4 regions of the Mesorhizobium sp. KR1-2 genome follow, and region 1 is predicted to be linked to each of the others. Evidence: riboswitches for the same ligand, from Rfam matches in the RefSeq annotation. Region 1 holds a riboswitch; each other region holds the start of a gene.
The links. A riboswitch is a leader RNA that binds a small molecule or an ion and turns the genes downstream of it on or off. The one in region 1 is predicted to bind cobalamin.

Region 2: it holds a riboswitch for cobalamin, as region 1 does, so the genes downstream of both, ABLE85_RS05890 (CbtB-domain containing protein) here and ABLE85_RS17390 (ABC transporter substrate-binding protein) in region 1, are expected to answer to the same signal.
Region 3: it holds a riboswitch for cobalamin, as region 1 does, so the genes downstream of both, ABLE85_RS06350 (DUF1636 family protein) here and ABLE85_RS17390 (ABC transporter substrate-binding protein) in region 1, are expected to answer to the same signal.
Region 4: it holds a riboswitch for cobalamin, as region 1 does, so the genes downstream of both, ABLE85_RS16680 (aromatic ring-hydroxylating dioxygenase subunit alpha) here and ABLE85_RS17390 (ABC transporter substrate-binding protein) in region 1, are expected to answer to the same signal.

The regions. Positions count from the first base shown of each region.
Region 1 is NZ_JBDZDS010000009.1:1,199-4,149, forward strand. It holds gene ABLE85_RS17385 (iron ABC transporter permease) at 1-759, opposite strand, end outside; gene ABLE85_RS17390 (ABC transporter substrate-binding protein) at 756-1,772, opposite strand; cobalamin riboswitch at 1,925-2,119, opposite strand; gene ABLE85_RS17395 (hypothetical protein) at 2,307-2,714, opposite strand.
Region 2 is NZ_JBDZDS010000002.1:348,806-351,756, reverse strand. It holds gene ABLE85_RS05900 (MFS transporter) at 1-473, shown strand, start outside; gene ABLE85_RS05895 (aromatic ring-hydroxylating dioxygenase subunit alpha) at 442-1,644, opposite strand; cobalamin riboswitch at 1,811-2,006, shown strand; gene ABLE85_RS05890 (CbtB-domain containing protein) at 2,042-2,221, shown strand; gene ABLE85_RS05885 (CbtA family protein) at 2,234-2,951, shown strand, end outside.
Region 3 is NZ_JBDZDS010000002.1:446,052-449,002, forward strand. It holds gene ABLE85_RS06345 (winged helix-turn-helix domain-containing protein) at 29-1,228, shown strand; cobalamin riboswitch at 1,257-1,460, shown strand; gene ABLE85_RS06350 (DUF1636 family protein) at 1,525-1,923, shown strand; gene cobW (cobalamin biosynthesis protein CobW) at 1,920-2,951, shown strand, end outside.
Region 4 is NZ_JBDZDS010000008.1:108,937-111,887, reverse strand. It holds gene ABLE85_RS16685 (hybrid-cluster NAD(P)-dependent oxidoreductase) at 1-65, opposite strand, end outside; gene ABLE85_RS16680 (aromatic ring-hydroxylating dioxygenase subunit alpha) at 89-1,336, opposite strand; cobalamin riboswitch at 1,468-1,671, opposite strand; gene ABLE85_RS16675 (aspartate aminotransferase family protein) at 2,112-2,951, opposite strand, start outside.

The DNA.
Region 1 (2,951 bases):
GACGGTCCGCACTGGCACGCCGAGCGAGGCGGCCGATTCCGATCCGAAGGCGAAGGCGTCGAGCGCGCGGGCATACCAGATGCAAGCGAGGAGCCCGAGAAGGGCGACCGGCACCGCCAGCCAGACATCGGGCCAGCGCGCGCCGCTCAAATTGCCGAGCAGCCAGAACATGATGCCTCTTGCCTGCTCGGCATTGGCGGACTTGGTGATGATGAAGGAGGTCAGCGCGTTGAAGAGCTGTGAGCCGGCAATGCCTGCGAGCACGATCTGGCCGGTGCCGTGAAGCGTCACGCCGCCGCCCGCGGCCCGGGCCAGGACCGCCACCAGCAGGAAGGCCGCGACGGCACCGGCAAAGGCGCCGAGCGACATGGAGATCGCGCCGGCGCCAAGGCCAGCGACGGTCACCATCACCGCGCCGGTTGAAGCTCCAGCCGAGATGCCGAGCAGATACGGGTCGGCCAGGGCGTTCCGCAGCAGCGACTGCAGCACCATGCCGGAGATCGCCAGTCCCGAGCCACAGCAGGCGGCAACGATGGCGCGCGGCAGGCGGTAGTTCCAGATGATCCCCATCTCGATGGGATCGAGCACATAGGCCGTGCCAAAAATCTTGTTGGCCAGCGTCTGCAGCACCACACCGACGGTGATGGGGGTCTCGCCGATGCATGTGCCGGCAAGGATCGCGGCCGCGAGCGCAAGGAAACCCAATATCCCCCGGCCGAGCCGGGAGATCTGCGCTTGTCGGACAAAAGCCAGGCTCACTTCGCCAGTCCGAATTTCTCGAGTGAGTCGGCGAGGGCCTCGATGCCGGAGACCGTGCGGATGGTCGCGTCCATCGCGTGGGCGTCCATGACGACGATGCGGTTGTTCTTGACCGCATCCATCTGGCTGGCGACCGGATCGGTCTTCAGGAATTCGAGCTTCTTCTCGTAGTCGTCGGCCGGGAAGCGCCGGCGATCCATCCTGGCGATGACGATGATCGTCGGATTGGCCTTGGCGATGGTTTCCCAGCCGACCACCGGCCACTCTTCGTCCGACCCGGCGATGTTCCTGATGCCGAGCTTGTCCATCATGTAGGCCGGCGCCCCCTTGCGCCCTGCGACATAGGGATCGATGTCCATCTCCGCGCTGGAGAACCAGAACACGGCCGATACATCCTTGAGGTTGAGCGCCTTGGCGCGCTCGACCGCGGCGGCTTCGCGCTTGGTCAGGTCGGCGACGAGTTCCTCACCCTTGTCCTGCATGTCGAAAATGGTGGCCAGCTCCCGCACGCCCTGATGGATCGCCGCGGTCGAAAACAACTCGCTGCGGGTGCCGTCAACGCCTATCGTGTTATCTTTCGCGACGCAGTCCGTCGGCAGCACATAGGTGGGGATGCCGACATCGTGGAACTGCGTGCGGGTGGCGACAATGCCGCTCGGCCCGACATGCCATTCGAACTGCACGGCCACCAGGTCCGGACGCTTGGCGACCACGCTCTCGAAGCTCGGGTCGTTGTCGGCCAGCCGCTCGATCTTGTCGTTGATCGCCTTGAACTGCGGCAGCACTTCGGTGAACCAGACCGAGGTGCCGGAGACCTTGTCGCCGAGGCCGAGAGAGTAAAGAACTTCGGTCGCCGCCTGGCCGACCGTGACAGCGCTTGCGGGCGCCTTGTCGAAGGCGATCTTCTCCCCGCAGTTTTCGAGGGTCAGCGGATATTTGGTGGGCTCGGCCGCAGCAGTGGCCGTAAGGAATGCAAGGCTGGCGGCAGCAAGTGCCAGGCGCGAAGCTGTCATGACGCGAAGATCTCCGATCTGTGGGTGGCCGGGATCGAAGGATTCGGGTCAGCACGACGATGATCGCTCACGCCCGAATGGGCATGACGCAACTGCAATCCACCTGTGGTGTACGACATCGACAAACCTCCCCGGACATCCCCGCCCGGCGCGTTGAGTTTACAGGTGTCGGTAGGTCTCCTGACTGACGGGTCATGGTCCTTCTCGGCCTTCCCGGGCAGATACCCAGTGGCATTTTTGAGAAGGTACTAACCGCCTACAGTTGCGGGGGCAGTTTCGTTTCGCGGGTCAAGCCGCGGCGAATTCCCTGTTATTCCCTTGCGGGAACCGACGCATGGTTCCTAGCGGATTGCTTCGCCCGCATCAAGTCACTGAAATGGCGTGGAAAATGGCGACCTTTTTCCTTGGTCTTCGCCCGATCGCGAAGGAAACCGTCGGAAATTCATTGCCTGACACTGATCTGGCCTTCGAGCCATTCGCGGCCCGACTGCCGCGACCAAAGGTCCCGCCCGATGGCTAGGGGGCAGGGAGCCATCACAAGGCATGCCGCAAGACAAAAAGGCGCGCAAGATAGCTGTGCACATCGACCGTGGCGCAGGTCACTTCGTGCAGCCTGTCAACTGGTTCTCTTTCGATTGGGAACACTCCCTTTTCCTTAACCTCTACATTTTTCACAACGCAGGTGCGGCCGGTTTTGTCTGTGAGCTTGGCGTCATAGGTGCCGGCCGGCGTGTCCTTGATGACCAATCTTTCGTCGTGGTCGACGGAGCCATCGGGATCGTTCTTCGTCTGGTTCTTTCCCCAATCCTCGGTCCCGGCGGGAGCCAAGTAGAATTCCGTGACGGTGTTTGCGGTCAGGTTCCAGAACTGCAACTTGTTGTTGGCCGCGTTTGCGACTCCTGGGATCACAAGCAGTGCGAAGGCAAAACTGAATGCGTGCATCGTTTTCCTGCCGCAATTTGTGTTGGGGAGCTGATACTACCACCTCCGTCCTCGTCTCTCGAACACCGCAATTGGAACAAGGCCAAGGGCGTTTGGTGCCGTCACGCGCGATTCCCAGGTGATGAGGATTCGGCGGCGGCACCGAGCGCGAGGCCCGGTCTCATCACCAGAAAAATTGGTCCGGCGGCCTCGCCCAGCAGTTTTCGCGAATGCCTGCGAAGTCCCCCAACGCAACGG
Region 2 (2,951 bases), on a different contig from region 1:
CGATCCTGATGGTGGTGACGGGCGAGGGTGAACTGGCCGGGGGCCTGCTGGTTTCGGCCGGCAACGCGCTGCTCTTTGCCGCCATCTCCTGGGGGCGGGCGGGGCGGCGCTTCGGCGCGCGCAACGTGATGGCCTTTGCCTTCCTGGCCATGAGCGCGGCGCTGTTCGCGGCCGGCCTGGGCGGGGAGAACCTGCCGCTGATGACCGGCGGATTCCTGCTGCTCGGCGCGCTGTTTGCGGTGGCGCTCGACGCGCTCGGTTCCACTGCCTTCATGCGCGCGGTGCGCACCTATGAGAGGCCGCAGATGACGGCGGTCTACCGCACCTATCTCGATTTTTCTGAACTCCTGCCGCCGCTTGTCTATTCGGTGGTGCTTAGCTTCTTCGGGCTCGGGGCGGTGTTCTGCACGCTTGGCGTCTTCACCGTCTTTTGCGGCCTGCTTACCTGGCGCTATCTGCCGAAATCGATGTGACGTCGTGGGCGGCGTGCTGGCCGCCCACCCATTGATGGAAGCGATGCAGCTCGTATTCCTCTGGCATCAAAACACCGGCCTGGTGCCGCAGCGAGTGCAGGCCCTTCTGATTGAGTTCGCAGGCGGCGGCATCCTCCTCCAGCACGCGGGCCCCAAAGTCGACGATATTCTCCAGGTTGGCGCCCTCCGATGTCAGCGCATCCGCAGGAAACAGCCATTCGGCGGTAAGCTCGGTCTGTTCGGGGCCGAGGGGCATCAGCCGCACGGTGCGCACATAATCGACATGGCCGACTATGAACATGGACGGCAGGTGCATTGCATAGGTCTGGCCGGCGGCGCGCTCGGCCTCCGTCAGTGAACCGAAAACCGGGCCGTGAACGCGACCGTCCTCCGACCAGGTTTCGGCGCCCGCCCGAAGTCCGCCCGCAAATTCGGGGGCGTCGTTGTCGGCATGCAGCGCCCAGTCGGGATCGTCATGGCGCGCCATCAGCCCGCGGCCGTAGATCGGAACGAGGTGGGACAGGTTCTTGTGCACGCCCGGACAGTGCAGGCACTCGTTGAAGTTTTCCCAGAAAACCTTCCAATTGCAGTTCAGCACTTTGCGCAGGACATGGCCGGTGGCGAGTTCTTCCAAGGGCCAGTTGGTAAGGTCGCCGGAGCCGGGATCGAAACTTTCCGCGGCGGAACCGGCGGCATCCTCGGTGAGATTGACGAAGACGAAGCCGCGCCAGAGCGAAATCGCGACCGGATAGAGCGGGTAATCGGCCTTGTCGAAGCCAGCCGGAAGCGTCTTGGAGGGGATGCGCACCAATTCGCCGCGCAAGGAATAGGACCAGGCGTGGTAGGGACAGGTCAGCAGCCTGCTCTTCAGGCGGCCCTCGTTTTCGCGGCACAACTGTGAGCCGCGGTGCCGGCAGGTGTTGTGGAAGGCACGCAAGATTCCGCTTTCGTCGCGTATGACGAGGACCTGCTGAGTGCCGATCGTGAAGACCCGATAGGCTTGAGGCTGGGCGATGTCGGCCTCGCGGCAGAGCATCATCCAGTTGCGATACCAAATCGCTTCAAGATCTCGCCGATATTCCGCTTCGTCCCAATAGGAGCGGGCCGGCAGCGTCGTCTCGGCGGACCGCAGCCCATTGTAGGGATCGCTGTGTTCGATGTCGGCTCGCATAGCGCTACTCCCGGTCGACCGCACAAAACGGACACTGGCAAACGTCGATTGTCAATCATCATGCAAATGGCGGCGATTTGGCCGCTGGCAAGGACTTGTGCATTTGCGACCTCGATGGCCGCCAAAAGGGCGGGAATATGGTTTGCCGGGCGTGACGATTCTCCGTATAGTCGCGGCCGTCGTCGGTTCCGGACGGAACAAGAGGGAATGCGGTGCGGGCATTTTTTGTGCCCAAAGCCGCGGCTGCCCCCGCAACTGTATGCGGAGAGCCCTCCCCAAATGCCACTGAGGGTTACCTCGGGAAGGCGGGGAAGGGTGCAGACCCGCAAGCCAGGAGACCTGCCGGCGACGAAGACAACGCTAGATGCCCTCGGGTGGAGGGTGAAAGGACTTTAAAATGAACACGATTTCTTCGACGCTCGGCGCTTCTGCAAGCTCTTCCTCGCGCGCCACGCAGCTCGCGCTTTCCGCGCTGCTCGGCCTGTTCGTGATCGGCTTCGTCGGCTTCTCGCACATGGAAGTCGTCCACAACGCCGCCCACGACTACCGCCACTCGCTCGCGTTCCCCTGCCATTAAAAGGGGCTTCCAATGACTGTGTTTCGCAACGTCGTGTTCATCGCGGCGATCGCTGGGCTATTGTCCGGCATGGTCATGGCTGGGATGCAAACCTTCGCGACGGTTCCGCTGATTCTTCAGGCTGAGGTCTATGAAGAGGCTGCTGGCGGGCACGACCATGGTTCGGCACACAATATGCCAGGCATGGAGATGAGTGCCTCGGCGACCGCAGAAGCCGCTGCGCCCGCCGAGGAGGAAGAAGCCTGGGCGCCGGCTGACGGCCTCGAGCGCTTCAGCTTCACCGCGCTTGCCAATATCGTCACCGGCATCGGCTTCGCGCTGGTTCTGGTAGCCGTGTCCGAAATGGCGGGCGGCATTGCGGGCTGGCGTCAGGGCGTTTTCTGGGGCTTTGCGGGCTTTGCCGTGTTCACGCTGGCGCCGGGCCTCGGCCTGCCGCCGGAATTGCCGGCCATGCCAGCCGCCGACCTTGCCGCCCGCCAGGTCTGGTGGATCGGCACGGCCGTCGCCACGGCTGCTGGTCTTGGCCTGATCGCCTCCCGCAACTCGCTGGCCTTCTCGCTGCTCGGCGTGGCGCTGATCGTGGCACCGCACGTCATCGGTGCGCCGCAGCCGGCAAGCCACGAAACGCCCATTCCGGAAAGCCTGCACCACCAGTTCGTGGTCGCAGTCAACGTCACCAACCTGATTTTCTGGGTGGTGCTCGGGGCGCTGGTCGGCATCGTGCGTGGCC
Region 3 (2,951 bases), on a different contig from region 1:
GCAACATCATGTGGCGGAACGAACGACCATGAAGGACAGGATTTCGCTCAAGCTGGCGCGACGCATAGCGCTGGCCGCACAGGGCTTCGCTGATTCCCGGCCCGCCGGCCCCATCGACCGGAGGCATCTGAACAAGGTGCTTTCACGCATCGGCCTGTTGCAGATTGATTCCGTCAGCGTCGTGGTGCGCGCGCACTACATGCCGCTGTTTTCGCGGCTCGGCTCCTACCCGCGCGACCTGCTCGACAAGGCGGCCAATTCCAAAAAGCGCTCGCTGTTCGAATATTGGGCGCATGAGGCCTCGTTCCTGCCTGTGGAAACCTACCCGCTGCTGCGCTGGCGCATGGAGCGCGCCTCTCGCCATAAGGAAATGTATACCGGCCTCGCCAAATGGGCACAGCAGAACAAGCGGCTCATCGACGACATCTATAGCGAGGTCGTCGCACGCGGCCCCGTCGCCGCCTCGGATATCGATGGCGCAAAAGGCTCCGGCGGCTGGTGGGGCTGGAGCGACGAAAAGCACGCCTTCGAATGGCTGTTCTGGGCGGGGCGCATCACCACCGCCTCCCGGCGCGGGTTCGAGCGCCTCTACGACCTGCCCGAACGCGTGCTGCCGGCCGCCATATATAATGCAGCCGTGCCGCAGGCCGCCGACGCGCACCGCGAACTGTTGCGCATCTCGGCGCGTGCGCTCGGCATCGCGACGGTCGGCGACCTGCGCGACTATTTTCGTCTCTCGCCCGCCGACGTGAAGGGGCGCGTGGAAGAACTGGTCGAATCGGGCGAGCTTCTGCCGGTGCGCGTGGAGGGCTGGAGCCAGCAGGCCTATCTGCACACGGGTGCGCGCATGCCGCGCAAGGTGGAGGCCCGCGCGCTGCTGGCCCCATTCGACCCGGTCGTGTGGGAACGCTCCCGCGCCGAGCGCCTGTTCTGCTTCCGCTATCGCATCGAGATCTACACGCCGGCCGCCAAGCGGCAATACGGCTACTACGTCCTGCCCTTCCTGCTCGGCGACACGATTGCCGCGCGCATCGACCTGAAGGCCGACCGGCCCGCCGGCGTGCTGCGCGTGCAAGCCGCCTATGCCGAACCCGGCGCGCCCGCTCACACCGCCGAGGCGCTTGCCGACGAACTTCGCTTGATGGCGCAATGGCTGGAGCTGGAGCGCATCGAGGTGGTACCGGCTGGCGACCTTGCACCGGCGCTCAAGGACACGCTGGCGTCGTAACCGCGCGTTGACAGGACAACGCGCCCCCGCCTAAATTCGCCGCGACGGTCCCCTCTCCGCAAAGGGAGGGGCCAAGAGGGAATGCGGTGCGGGGACAAATCCCAATTCCGCAGCTGTACCCGCAACTGTAAGCGAAGAGCCGAAGGCCGACAGCCACTGGAATTTTTCCGGGAAGGCGGCGCGAGGCGACGAGGCGCGAGCCAGGAGACCTGCCGTCTAAACGAAATCCGACCGCCCGGCGGGTGTCCTGGGCAAGGAGCATGATTCTAGTGAAGACCGAAGCTGACCCGACAGCACTGGCCGAGGATGTCCGTGATTTGGATGTCTCCGACGTCACCGTTGTCGTCTGTTCATCCTGCCGGGACGAAACCGGCTCCGACGCCCGCCCCCGCGCCGGCGAATTTCTGGCGCAGGGCGCAGCACACGCCGCGACCAACGAAAATATCCGCGTGCGCCAGGTCGAGTGCCTCGGCAACTGCAAGCGCCGCCTCAGCGCCGCTTTGCTGCGCGAGGGCTGCTGGAGCTACGTCTTCGGCGACCTGACGACCGAAAGCGGGCCGGACCTGATCACCGGCGCAAAACTATTCGCCACCGCGACCGACGGCATCCTGCCCTGGCGCGGCCGTCCCGACAGCCTCAAGCGCGGCCTTGTCGCGCGTATTCCCCCTCTTGCGATAGTAAAGGACATTTCATGACCGCCTCCGCGACCCGCGTTCCCTGCACCGTCGTCACCGGCTTTCTCGGCGCCGGCAAGACCACGCTGATCCGCAACATCCTCGAAAACGCCAACGGCAAGCGCTTGGCGCTCATCGTCAACGAATTCGGCGATGTCGGCGTGGACGGCGAAATCCTGAAGAGCTGCGGCATCGACGCCTGCCCGGAGGAAAACATCGTCGAGCTGGCAAACGGCTGCCTGTGCTGCACCGTGGCCGACGATTTCGTGCCGGCGCTGGACGAGATCCTGTCGCGTGAGCCGAAGGTGGACCACATCCTGATCGAGACCTCGGGTCTGGCGCTGCCCAAGCCGCTGGTGCAAGCCTTCCAGTGGCCTTCGGTGAAGAGCCGCGTGACCGTCGACGGCGTCGTGGCCGTGGTCGACGGCGCAGCCCTTGCCGCCGGCCATGTGGCCTCCGACATGGACGCCCTGCAGGCGCAGCGCGAGGAAGACGAAACGCTCGATCACGACGATCCGGTCGAGGAAGTGTTCCAGGACCAGGTTGCCTGCGCCGACCTCATCATCCTGTCCAAGAGCGACCTGATCGACGCGGACGGCAGCGCCCGTGCCCATGCGACGATCGGCGAGCATCTTGCGCGCGCGGTGAAGGTTGTGCCGAGCGCGCACGGCAAGGTCGATCCGTCCGTGATGCTCGGCCTCGGCCTCGCGGTCGAGGACGACATCGAAAACCGCAAGACCCTGCATGACGGCATGCTCGACCACGAGCACGACGATTTTGACAGCTTCATCGTGGAACTGCCGGCCATCGCCAGCCCCGAGGACCTGGCAAACCGCGTGGCGACTGCCGCCGAACAGGAGAACGTGCTGCGCGTGAAGGGTTTCGTCGATGTCGCCGGCAAGCCGATGCGGCTTCTGGTGCAGGCCGTTGGCCCGCGCGTGAACCATTATTATGACCGCGCCTGGACGTCGGCCGAGGACCGCCGCTCGCGTCTCGTCGTCATCGGGCTGAAGGGCCTGAACCGCGAGGCCATCGAGCGCATTCTGGCA
Region 4 (2,951 bases), on a different contig from region 1:
ACCTGCAGCTTGTCGTTCCATGGCAGCATCTGGTCGAGATGCTTATAGAGGCTGATGGAGGTCATGGCGTTCATCCCGCCCTCCCGCCTCAGGCGACGCTGCGCAGCGAGGGCTTTTCGCCCTCGGCAAGGCGCGGCTCGATGAAGCCGCAATACCAGTCGACGAACTGGATCACGCCGCCTTCATGCACCTCCGAATAGGGTCCGGGCTCGTAGGCCGGCGACTTGATGCCGAAGGCGTTCTCCTCGACGATCCGCCGGTCCTGGTCGTTGGTCTCGGTCCAGACATGAGTGAGTTCGGCAAGATCGTAGTCGACGCCTTCCACCGCATCCTTGTGCACCAGCCACTTCGTCGTCACCGCCGTTTCAGTGGCACTGATGGGCAGCACGCGGAAGGTAACCGCGTGGTCGCCCAGCACGTGGTTCCACGTCGTCGGGTAGTGATAGAGCAGCAGCGAGCCGATACGGTCGGCCGAGACGCTGTCGGACAGGTTGCGCTGCACTGCGCGCTTGCCGGTCATGGTGTAGCTGACGGCATCGCGCAGCAGCGGCGTGCGCGTGGCGCGGTACTGGCCGGCGGCATCGATGCGGAATTTGCTCGGCAGACCGGCCGCCTCGCATTTCTGCCAGTGCGCCACCATCTCCGGGTCGCTGTCGGCGCCATTGACGCCGGTCACGTTCGGCGCCTCGGGGAAGGTCTTGCACAGTTCGGGATGGTTGCCGGCGCAGTGGTAGCACTCGCGGTTGTTTTCCCACACCAGCTTCCAGTTGCCCTTTTCGATGATGGTAGTTTCGTGGGCGACCTTGGCGTCGCGCAACCGGTGCGGCAGGAGGTAGGGTTCGACCATAACCCGCATCGGCGCAAAGTCGGCCGGCTCGTCGGCCAGACAGATGAAGACGTAGCCGCCCACGCTTTCGCAGGCGACGGGCTTGAGGCCAAAGCCGCTGGCGTCGAAATCCGGCCCCATCTGGCGGGCGAACAGCAGGCGGCCGTCAAGCTCGTAGGTCCACTGGTGATAGGGGCAGACGAGCTTCGCCGCCGTGCCCTTGTGAGCGGTGCACACGCGGCTGCCGCGATGGCGGCAGGAGTTGTGGAAGGCGCGGATGTCACCGTTCTGGTCGCGAACGACCACCACCGGGAAATCGCCGATCTGGACGGTCATGTAGCTGCCGGTCTTGGGCAGCTCGCAGTCGTGGCCGACAAACAGCCAGTCGCGATACCAGATCAGCTCCATGTCGAGTTTGAAATAGTCGGGGTCGATGTAGAAGGGCTGCTCAAGGCTGAAGCCGTCACGGCGGCTGCGGATCTGCCTCAGCATTTCGGTGCGTGTATCCATGTCCTGTCCTCGCTTTGCTGGCGCACAAGGACTGAACTGGTGGTGATTTCAGGGGAGGAAGATTGCGCTCACAGCCAGGCAAGGCTGCCGACGCGCAACGCTCCGCCACTTGACCGCCCACCGCGATCAGTCGGGTTCAAACGACATCAGGCTGGTTTCCGGGCTGAGGAGTTGGTCCTGCAGGACCGTCACGGACACCTTCCCAGGCATTTCGCCCAGTGGTCTCCCGCCATGACACACTCCACCACCGTTGCGGGGGCAGCGCCGGATTCTAACCGGCTTCCCAATTCTCCGGACCCGTTTCCGGGGCCGGCACCTGAAGTATCCCGATTAGAGCATCGGACAGCGGGGGGTGGCGCACGCGAATGCGACATGTCCCAAACGCAAAGACGACAGTGCAAAAGATGTGATCGCGACGAAGCGATGGCGTGTGCCGCGCCAAGCGGCAGCGCAACACACGAGCGCGCGGCCAGGTCCGGCCGCGCTTCGGAGTGTCGAGAAAATGTTTGGAAAAGTGGGCGACCGGCGGCTGACGCACGCGTGATCTCGCTGACCGTGCTCGGCATTCTCAGCCGCGACCTGTGGCGCTGGAACCGCTCGCGGCGCCGCGAGGCGCTGGCGTGGCCGCGCCCTTCGCCTGAACACCCGAAAGACTATTCCTCAGAACTGATTGGCCATGCTGGGCCGCATGCAATCCCGCAGCCTTCGCACCTCCCAAAAAGAATGAACCCGGCAAGAATTCCTTCTTGCCGGGTTCTTTGTTGGTGGCTTGGGATCAGGCCTTGACCTGAGCCAGCGCCGCGTCGAGCGACGTGCGGAGCGCGGCGACGATGTCGTCGACCTGCGCCTTGGTGATGATGAGCGGCGGGCAGAAGGCGATCGAGTCGCCCATGGCGCGGGAGATCACGCCGTTCTGCTGCAGCTGGCCGTTGACCAGCGCGCCCAGCGCACCGACCTGGCCCCACGGCGCCTTGGTCGCCTTGTCGGCCACCGTCTCGATCGCCGCGATGAGACCGACGCCGCGCACTTCGCCGACCAGCTCGTGCGAAGCCAGCTCGCGCAGGCGCTGCTGCATGTAGGCGCCGACCTCGCGAGCGTTATCGACCAGGTTGCGCTCCTCGATCAGGCGGATGTTTTCCAGCGCGACCGCAGCCGCGACCGGATGACCGCCGGCGGTGAAGCCGTGACCGAAGGTGCCGATGCGGTTGCTTTCGTCGGCGATCGGCTCGAACACGCGATCGTTGATCATCAGCGCCGAGATCGGCAGGTAGGACGAGGACAGCTGCTTCGACATGACCATGATGTCGGGCCGCATGCCCATGGTCTGCGAGCCGAACATCTCGCCGGTGCGGCCGAAGCCGCAGATGACCTCGTCGGCCACCAGCAGGATGTCGTACTTGGCCAGCACCGCCTGGATCTTCTCCCAGTAACCGGCCGGCGGCACAACGACGCCGCCCGCGCCCATCACCGGCTCGCCGATGAAGGCGGCAACGGTTTCCGGGCCCTCGGCCAGGATCAGCTTCTCCAGGTCGTCGGCAAGCCGCGTCGTGAACTGGTCCTCGCTCTCGCCCGGCAGCGCCTCGCGCCAGTAGTGCGGGCAGGAGGTGTGCAGGAC